3 regions of the Chelatococcus daeguensis genome follow, and region 1 is predicted to be linked to each of the others. Evidence: predicted binding sites of a transcription regulator. Region 1 holds the regulator's gene; each other region holds the start of a gene.
What was found. The regulator LexA, encoded in region 1, represses DNA repair genes until DNA is damaged. The targets are predictions, from matches to a motif close to TGTTCNNNNTGTGTTCNG.

Region 1 (3,273 bases):
CGCCGTCGGCTCGCTTGTGGGGCGTGTGGAAATCAGTGCCCCGCCGCGCGTGCCGGACTGGCGCCTGGCCCTTGCAACATGGCTTGACGAGGCGCGTAATGCGCTGACGACGCGCATCGCCCGTGCCGCCGGCGGGCAGGAGGGGGCTGTCTCGGCTGCGCTCGTCACCGGCAAGCGCGGCCTCATTACCGAGGATACCAACGAGGCCCTGCGCGCCGCCGGCCTCTATCACATCGTGTCGATCTCCGGTCTGCACATGGCGCTCGCCGCCGGCACGGTGTTCTGGGCCGTGCGCGCGCTCCTCGCGCTCTTTCCGGCCATCGCCCTCACGTGGCCGATCAAGAAGATCGCCGCCGCGACGGCCATGGCGGGGGCCGTGGGCTACTGCCTGTTCTCGGGTGCTGACGTCGCCACCCAGCGGGCGCTGATGATGACACTGACCATGCTCGGCGCCATTCTCGCCGACCGGCCGGCGCTCTCGATGCGCAATCTCGCGTTCGCCGCCATCTTGTGTCTCGCCCTCGAGCCGGAGGCAGTGCTCGGGCCGAGCTTCCAGATGTCGTTCTCGGCAGTGGCCTGTCTCGTGGCGCTCGCGGAATGGCAGGCGGCCCGTCCGGGCAGGGGCGAGGCGTCGCTCGGTCCGGTCGCGCGCGCCCTGTGCCATGCGTGGCGATGGACCGTCACCCTCGTCGTCACGACCCTGGTCGCCTCCCTGGCGACAGGGGCCTATGGCGCCTATCACTTCCAGACGGCGATGCCGCTGAGCGTGGTGGGCAACGGCATCGCGCTGCCCTTCGTCTCCTTCATCGTCATGCCGGCGGCTGTGCTCGGGGTTCTGCTCAACCCCTTCGGCCTCGACGCGCCCATCTGGTGGCTGATGGGGCAGGGCACGGCCATCGTGCTCGCGGTCTCCCACGCCATGCAGGACTGGCGCCTGTCCGTGATGGCGATACCGGCCTTTCCGGGCAGCGCGCTCATCCTCTTCTCGCTGGCGCTGCTCGTGCTGACCATCTGCATCTCGCCGCTGCGCTGGCTCGCCGCCGTGCCCGCGGCCGCCGCCCTCGCCATCGCCGCGGGAGCGGCGCGGCCGGACATCTTCGTCGACCGCAACGGTGCGAGCGCGGCCGTCCGGGGTGTCGAGGGGCGTCTCGCCGTGCTCGGCCGCGCCTCGTCCTTCGTCGTCGCCCAATGGCTGCGCGCAGACGGCGATGCGAGGCAGCCGGGCGACGAAAGCCTCAAAAGCGGAGTCTTCTGCGACCGCGACGGCTGCACCATGCAGGCGGTCGACGGCCGCATGGTCGCCCTGGTGCGCCGCCCCTCGGCCTTCGTCGAGGACTGCCGGCGGGCCGACATCCTCGTCACTGCGCTCACCGTCCCGCCCGGCTGTGCAGCGCCCGTGGTCATCGACCGCACGAAGCTGCGCGAGAACGGCGCAATGGCCGTCATCCTCGGGAATGGCGGCAGCGATCGGCTCATCGGCCAGTTGCCCTCCGACGAGCGCCGCGCCTGGATGCAGGCGCTTCCTTCACGACCGTTGTCCACGGCGGCCGGCGCCGCGACGGGCCGGCCATCGCCCGCGTCAGCCGATGAGACGGGCGGGGAGGATCAGGAGCCCGACGTCAGTAGCGACGCAGCAGATTGACGAGCTTGCCCTGGATGCGCACCCGGTCGGGGCCGAGCACGCGCGTCTCGTAGGCCGGGTTGGCCGCCTCGAGCGCGATGGAGGAGCCGCGGCGCCTCAGGCGCTTCAGCGTTGCCTCCTCGTCATCGATCAGGGCGACGACGATATCCCCTGTATTCGCCGTATCCTGCTTGCGGATGACGACCGTATCGCCATCCAGGATGCCGGCCTCGATCATCGAATCGCCGCGCACCTCGAGCGCGAAGTGCTCGCCGCTGCCCAGCATGTCCGGCGGCAGCGAGACGGTGTGGCTGCGGCTCTGGATGGCGGAAATGGGCGTGCCGGCAGCAATCCGGCCCATGACAGGAATCGCAACTGTCTGGACAGCGGGTTCGACCGCCTGAGGCGCCGGCGCGCGCACCTTGCCAAGCCCGCCCTCGACCACGCTCGGGTTGAAGCGCCCGCGCGGGGCTGCGGCGACGCCGTCGGGCAGGCGCAGCACCTCGAGCGCCCGGGCGCGGTTCGGAAGCCGGCGAATGAAGCCGCGCTCCTCCAGCGCCACGATGAGGCGATGGATACCGGATTTCGACTTAAGATCGAGGGCTTCCTTCATCTCGTCGAAGGACGGCGGCACGCCGGTCTCACGCAGGCGTTCGTGGATGAAACGCAGGAGTTCGTGCTGTTTGCGCGTCAGCATGGCCGGCGATCTCGCTCCCCCTCGTCGAATCGCATTGTCGATGCGAGTCGAAAACAAATCATGAACGAGATTAGACGTTCCCGGTGTGTTCCGCAAGTTCGACCGAGGCGAAGTTCAGAGCCGGATGATGCGGCAGGGCTCGCCCGCCCGGGCGGCGGGGGCATGGGGCGCACGCACGACGAGCGCCTCGGCCTCCGCCATGAGGCGCAGCATGGAGCTGTCCTGGCGCGGGAAGGGGCTGGCGACGAGGGTGCCGTCGTCGGCCGTCGCGAGGCGGGCGCGCAGATAGTCCTGCCGCTCGTCATTGGCCGGCAAATCGCTGCCGAGCCGGGCCGGCAGGGTCGCGATTTCGGCCGCATCCGGATCGCCGCTCAGCGCCCGCACGAGCGGCGCGAGGAAGATGAGCGCGCACACGATGCTGGAGACGGGATTGCCCGGCAGGCCGAGCACGGCCATGGCGCTGAGGCGCCCGTGCATCAGGGGTTTGCCCGGGCGCATGGCGATGCGCCAGAAGCCGAGCTGCCATCCCTGCGCCGAAAGGGCGCGCTGCACGAGATCGTGATCGCCCACCGAGGCGCCGCCGAGTGTCACGAGCACGTCGGCCCGGGCCTCCTTGGCCGCATCGATCGCGGCAGAGAGCGCGGCGAGATCGTCACCGGCGATGCCGAGGTCGATGGCTTCGGCCCCGGCCCGTTCGGCGATGGCCGCAACGGCATAGGTGTTGGAGGCGACGATTTGATCGGGTCGGCTCGGTTCGCCGGGGCGGACGAGTTCGTCTCCGGTTGCCAGAATGGCAACGCGCGGCCGCCGCACCACTGGCAGCGCCGCATGGCCCATGGCCGCGGCGAGCGCAACTGCCGAGGGGGCGAGTTGCCGGCCGGCCTGCAGCAGGATCTCGCCTTCGCGAAAATCGAGCCCGGCCTCGCGCACGAAGCGCCCGGCCGCCACCGTCGAC
Region 2 (3,273 bases), 730 kb from region 1:
CGGTGAGAAGAGGTCCGTCCTGAGCCGCGTGCGGCGCTTGTTGAAGCCGAGGCGCTCGGCGGCCATCTCGAAACGCCGGCCGATCATCCAGGCATAGGGACCGGAGCCCACCATGCGCTGGCCCCAGCTGGAATCGTAGTCCTTGCCGCCGCGCGTCGAGCGGATGAGCGACAGCACGTGCCGGGCCTTGTCGGGATAGTCGCTCATCAGCCACTCGCGCACGATGTCGCGCACCTCGAGCGGCAGGCGCAGCATGACGTAGCCCGCCTCGCGCGCGCCTGCGGCATGCGTCGCGGCGAGGATGTTCTCGATCTCCGCATCGTTGACGGCCGGCACGATGGGAGCAACGAGCACGGTGACGGGGATGCCAGCCTCGCTGAGCCGGCGGATGGTGTCGAGCCGGCGCTGCGGCGTCGCCGCCCGCGGCTCCATCGTGCGGGCGAGCTTGGCGTCGAGCGTGGTGACGGAGATCGCCACCTTGGCGAGGCCCCGCGCCGCCATAGGCGCGAGGAGGTCGATGTCGCGCGTCACCAGGGCCGATTTGGTCACGATGCCGACCGGATGGCCGGTCCTGCCCAGCACCTCCAGGATGCCGCGCATGAGGCGGAACTTGCGCTCGATGGGCTGGTAGGGATCGGTATTGGTGCCGATGGCGAGCGTGCGTGGCACGTAGCTGGAGGCGGATAGTTCCTTCTCGAGCAACGCCGGCGCATCCGGCTTGGCGAAGAGCTTCGATTCGAAGTCGAGCCCCGGCGACAGGCCCATATAGGCGTGGGTCGGCCGGGCGAAGCAGTAGACGCAGCCGTGCTCGCAGCCGCGATAGGGGTTCACCGAGCGGTCGAAGGAGATGTCGGGCGAATCGTTGCGCGTGATGATGGTGCGCGCCTTCTCCGTCTGCACCTCCGTCTTGAACGGCGGCAGCTCGGCAAGGCCCTCCCAGCCGTCGTCGACATCCTCCCGGTGAGTCGGCTCGTAGCGCGCCACGGGGTTGCCGACGGCCCCGCGTCCGCGCCGCCGCTCCGGGTCGATGCGATGGCCGACAAGGGCGAGCGGATCCGCCGGGCCGACCTGCGGCACCTCCTTCAGCAGATCGCGCCCCCGGCCGGTGCGCGACGGGGTGGCAGGGGCGGGTGAATGAGAGACGGCTCGGGCCCGCATGGGCGCCTCCGATTCCAGCAGCGATCATCGATTGAGAACATATAGAGAACAAAATTGTTCCCGTGTCCAGTGGTGGCTGTGGTCGAGGCGCAAGGTTAGCAACGGCACAAGCCGCGTGCCGAAACAGAAGCCGACGTTCGATCGTCTAGTCCTGGTTCTGCGGCGCTTCCGCAGCGTCGGCCGCGGTGCCGGGCGCCGCCGGCGGTTGGTCCCGCGCGGGTTGCGGTGGCGCTGGAATCGGCAAGGTGATCCCCTGTTGCCACGCATCGAGGCGGGCGTTGAGGCTGCTGACCGGCATATGCGAACCGGGGAAGACGCCTGGCTGTGGTCTGATCTCCTGCGGCATTCGCGTTCTCCTTTCGTCGTGCAGCGGAGCATCAAGAGGAGTGACGGGAGCGGCCATCGTCAAACGGGCGTGCCGGAAATCTCAATTCAAGGCTTGCCGGGTGGTGACAGCACCCACGGCACGGCTACGGAAAGGATCAGCAAGCCCGCGAAGGACATGTTCAAGACACGCCTTGCCCGGGGGTTGTCCATGGGGCGCGCGAGCAGCGAGCCGGCAGCAAGCCAAAGGATGTTGACGAGAACGACTGTCGCGAGCAGCAGCGTTCCCTTCAGCAACTGATCGCCGATGGTGCTGTCGGGCCAGACGGAATATCGCGAGAATACAGCCGCCACGGCGACATAGGCCTTCGGGTTGGCCAGAGACAGGGTCGCGCCCGCATGCCAGCGAGGGGGACGCGCGGCCGATCCTGCGGCGGCCGTCCTCAGCGGCGGCGCCGTGGCGATCCGGTAGGCCAGGAAGATGAGATAGGCGCTCGCGGCAAAGGTCACGACCGGCGCGATCCGGGGAGAGGAAAGCACCGCCGCCCAGAGGCCCGAGCCGACCAAAGCCACGACGGCGACCATTCCGAGATCGAGCCCGAGCATGTACGGCACCACGCGACGCATGCCGAGGGCAGCTCCGAGCGCCGCCAGGCTGAGCGTGTTGGGTCCGGGGCTCCCGACGAGCGCGAGCGATGTCAGAAGAAACAGGAGCACAGCGTCCATGGGGCCTCCACTCGCGATCTTGGAGTTGGCCCAGGCGGATGGCGGAACAGTGCTGCGCTCCCCGATGGTTCCCCATCTCATCCCGCCAGTCACACAGCACGATGCGAGCGTATCGACCGCTCGCCCGGCGGGCAAGCCGCATGCATCGGGATGTTGGGCGCGGCCAGCGCCGGCGGGCTCGCGCCTGCCACCGAGGATTCGGGCCGTCCGTGGTCCTGCCGCTAAGACAGCGTGCCGCAGCGTCATGGCGAGGTGCCTGCGCTAGGCTTCCGGCATGATTTCCGTCCTGATCATGGCCAATGGCGATACGGAAGGGCTCGGCGCGACGCTGGCAGCTCTCGTGCCCGGCGTCGCGGCGGCGGTCGTGCGCGAGGCCATCATCATCGATTGCGGCGAGGACCGGGATGCCGCCCGCGTCGCGGAGGCGGTGGGCGCTTCGCTCGTGCGGGCCGGGGATGGCGAAGCCGGCTGGCGCGCGGGCGTGCACGAAGCACGTGGCCCCTGGCTGATGCTGCTCAAGGCCGGCGACGTGCCGACGGCGAACTGGATCGCCGTGATGGAGCGCTTCCTGCGCCGCGAAGGCGGCCAGACGACGGGCTTGTGGCTCGGCGGCTCGTGCATCGTGCCGCTCGGCCGCTTGCGGCATGTGGCCCAGGGGCTGTTCGGCCGCGCGCCGCTCGGCCCGCGCATGCTGCTGTCGAAGGCTCATGTCGTCGCCGGCCATCGCCGGCCGATGATGCTGCCGGCGCTGCCGGTCGCCTTCGAGGCGGCCGGTTGAGACCGGGGCGTGATCCCCGTCCGTTCAGCTGCCGGTTCCACGCCTCAGATGCTCGTCGAGCCGCGGCATGATCTCGACGAAATTGCACGGCCGTTGGCGATAATCGAGCTGCGCGGCGAGGATGCCGTCCCAGGCGTCCTTGCAGGCGCCGGGGGAGCCCGGCAGCACGAAGATGTAGGTTGCGCCCGCGACGCCCGCGGTCGCCCGTGACTGCAGGGTCGAGGTGCCGATCTTGTCGTAGGAGATGCGGTGGAAGACGGCCGAGAAGCCGTCCATGCGCTTCTCGA
Region 3 (3,273 bases), 570 kb from region 1:
CACGCGCCGGCCGGGTTCCTGTCCATCGATCCGGCGGGCGAGATCGTCTACATGAACGCGACGCTCGCCGGCTGGCTCGACCACGACCTCGCGCAGGTTGGCTCCGGCGGCCTCAGCGTGGCCGACGTCGTGCCGCCGAACGCGGCGGCCCTGATCGGCGCCGTCACCGGCGGCCCCGGCGAGGTGCGCACGGAGATCATCGACGTCGACCTGCGCCGGCGTGGCGGCCAGTCGCTGCCCGTGCGGCTCTTCCACCGCGTCGCCTTTGGGGCCGACGGGCGGCCCGGCGCCTCGCGCACGCTCGTGCTCAACCGCTCGCCGGGCGAGGACGTGGCCGAGGGCCAGCGCGCCGCCGAAGTGCGCTTCGCCCGTTTCTTCAACGACACGCCCGTGGCGATCGCCGCCGTTGGCCGGCGCGGCGAGATCTTGCGCAGCAATGCCGCCTTTGCCCGCCTGTTCGGCGCGCCCGGCGAGCGCACCATCACCGGCGTCGTGGCTGAGCGGGATGAGGATGCGCTGGGCAATGCCCTCGCCGCGGCGGGGGAGGGGCGCGGCGACATCGTGCCGCTCGACGTTGCCATCCGGGGCGCCGAGGACCGCTCGGCCCGCATCTACGTCAGCGGCGTGGCGGATGCGGAGGGCGACGGCGAGGCCGCCATCGTCTACGCGCTCGAGACGACGGAGCAGCGGGCGCTCGAGGCGCAGTTCGCCCAGGCCCAGAAGATGCAGGCGGTGGGCCAGCTCGCCGGCGGCGTCGCGCACGACTTCAACAACGTGCTGCAGGCCATCATTGGCTATTCGGACCTGCTGCTCGCCAACCACCGGCCGACGGACCCGTCCTTCCAGGACATCATGCAGATCAAGCAGAATGCCAACCGGGCGGCGAGCCTGGTGCGGCAGCTGCTCGCCTTCTCGCGGCGGCAGACCCTGCGTCCGCAGGTCATCCAGCTTTCCGACAGCCTGTCCGATCTGTCGCTGCTGCTGAAGCGCCTCATCGGTGAGCGCATCGAGCTCGAACTGCGCCACGGGCGCGACATGTGGCTGACCAAGGCCGACGTCAACCAGTTCGAACAGGTGATCGTCAACCTCGCCGTCAACGCGCGCGATGCCATGCCGGACGGCGGCAAGCTGTCGATCCGCACGCAGAACGTGCCGGCGCAGGAGGTGGCGGCGTACGGCTACAAGGCGGTGCCCGAGGCCGACTATGTCCTGGTCGAGGTGTCCGATACGGGCACCGGCATCCCGCCGCATGTGCTCGACAAGATCTTCGAGCCCTTCTTCACGACCAAGGATGTCGGCAAGGGGACCGGCCTTGGCCTCTCCACCGTCTATGGAATCGTCAAGCAGACCGGCGGTTTCATCTTCTGCGACAGCACGGTTGGCGCAGGCACCACCTTCCGCATCTTCCTGCCGCGGCATGTGCCCGCGGAGCAGGAGGCGGCGCCCAAGGCTGGGGCAGCGAAGACGCTCGCGGCCGATCTCACGGGCCGCGGCACGATCCTGCTCGTCGAGGACGAGGAGGCGGTGCGCGCCTTCGGCGCCCGCGCGCTCACGTCGCGCGGCTACACCGTGCTCGAGGCAAGCTCCGGCACGGAGGCGATGGCCATCGTCGACGGGCTCGACCAGCCGGTCGACCTCGTGGTGTCGGACGTGGTGATGCCCGAGATGGACGGGCCGACCCTGCTGCGTGCGCTGCGCGAGCGCTTTCCGAGCCTCAAGATCATCTTCGTGTCGGGCTATGCGGAGGACGCCTTCAAGAAGAACCTGCCCGAGGGCGAGCAGTTCACCTTCCTGCCGAAACCCTTCAGCCTCAAGCAGCTCGTCGAGGCGGTCAAGACGCAGCTGAAATGACGGCGTCGCCGGGCCGGGAGCCCGGCGCGCGCGGTGCGAACAAAAAAAGAACTTGTGAACGGGAACAAAACAGGTACATTGACTGCGGCGCGCATTGAGAATCCTTCGCTTCCCGTGCATAAGGACGAGCATTCATGTCTCAGCCCACATTGCGACTCGTAGAAGGTAGTTCCATGGACAAGGCGAAAGCCCTCGATGCCGCGCTGTCACAGATCGAGCGCGCCTTCGGCAAAGGCTCGATCATGCGTCTCGGGCAGAACGACAAGGCGATCGAGATCGAGACGGTCTCGACCGGCTCGCTCGGGCTCGATATCGCCCTCGGCGTCGGCGGCCTGCCGCGCGGCCGGGTGATCGAGATCTACGGGCCGGAATCGTCGGGCAAGACGACGCTCGCCCTACATACCGTCGCCGAGGCGCAGAAGAAGGGCGGCGTCTGCGGCTTCATCGACGCCGAACATGCGCTCGACCCCGTCTATGCCCGCAAGCTGGGCGTCAAGCTCGACGACCTGCTCATCTCCCAGCCAGACACGGGCGAGCAGGCGCTCGAGATCGCCGACACGCTGGTGCGCTCCGGCGCCATCGACGTGCTGGTGGTCGATTCGGTGGCCGCGCTCACGCCGCGGGCCGAGATCGAGGGCGAGATGGGCGATATGCAGCCCGGCATGCAGGCGCGGCTCATGAGCCAGGCACTGCGCAAGCTCACGGCATCGATCTCGCGCTCGAACTGCATGGTGATCTTCATCAACCAGATCCGCATGAAGATCGGCGTGATGTACGGCAGCCCGGAGACGACGACCGGCGGCAATGCGCTCAAGTTCTATGCCTCGGTGCGCCTCGACATCCGCCGCGTCGGCTCCATCAAGGACCGCGACGAGGTGATCGGCAACACGACGCGCGTGAAGGTGGTGAAGAACAAGGTGGCGCCGCCGTTCAAGCAGGTCGAGTTCGACATCATGTACGGCGAGGGCGTGTCGAAGATGGGTGAGCTCATCGACCTCGGCGTCAAGGCGGGCATCGTGGAGAAGTCCGGTTCCTGGTTCTCCTACGACAGCCAGCGCCTTGGTCAGGGACGCGAAAACGCCAAGCAGTTCCTGCGCGACAATCCCGACGTGTCGGCGCGCATCGAGGCGGCCATCCGGCAGAATGCCGGCCTCCTCGCCGAACGTATCCTCGAGCATGTCGACCCGACGGCCGATGATCTCGACGAGGGCGAGGCCTGAGCCGGAGGCGGCCATCGCAAGGTCGAATGAAGACGGGGCCCGCGCGGCCCCGTTTCCATGTGGTCCTGTCTGGCGGCCTGTCTTCATGGGCAGCCTTGCCATCCTGGGGCCCGCGGAACCGCCCCTGGCCGGGCCGACTTCCTCTGCCGCAACGGATTCATCCTCTCGACAAGAGGTTGGCCCCTCTCTAGAAAACAGCGCT

Region 2: the regulator LexA is predicted to act here: its motif matches at 1,192-1,209, upstream of BOQ54_RS05870 (PA0069 family radical SAM protein).
Region 3: the regulator LexA is predicted to act here: its motif matches at 1,887-1,904, upstream of recA (recombinase RecA).

What each region holds. Positions count from the first base shown of each region.
Region 1 is NZ_CP018095.1:1,965,936-1,969,208, forward strand. Features, by position in the region: gene BOQ54_RS09355 (ComEC/Rec2 family competence protein) at 1-1,642, shown strand, start outside; gene lexA (transcriptional repressor LexA) at 1,620-2,318, opposite strand; gene BOQ54_RS09365 (molybdopterin molybdotransferase MoeA) at 2,433-3,273, opposite strand, start outside.
Region 2 is NZ_CP018095.1:1,233,433-1,236,705, forward strand. Features, by position in the region: gene BOQ54_RS05870 (PA0069 family radical SAM protein) at 1-1,158, opposite strand, end outside; gene BOQ54_RS05875 (hypothetical protein) at 1,304-1,504, opposite strand; gene BOQ54_RS05880 (LysE family translocator) at 1,591-2,208, opposite strand; ZMP/ZTP riboswitch at 2,230-2,311, opposite strand; gene BOQ54_RS05885 (hypothetical protein) at 2,483-2,986, shown strand; gene moaB (molybdenum cofactor biosynthesis protein B) at 3,011-3,273, opposite strand, start outside.
Region 3 is NZ_CP018095.1:2,538,940-2,542,212, reverse strand. Features, by position in the region: gene cckA (cell cycle histidine kinase CckA) at 1-1,851, shown strand, start outside; gene recA (recombinase RecA) at 1,986-3,071, shown strand.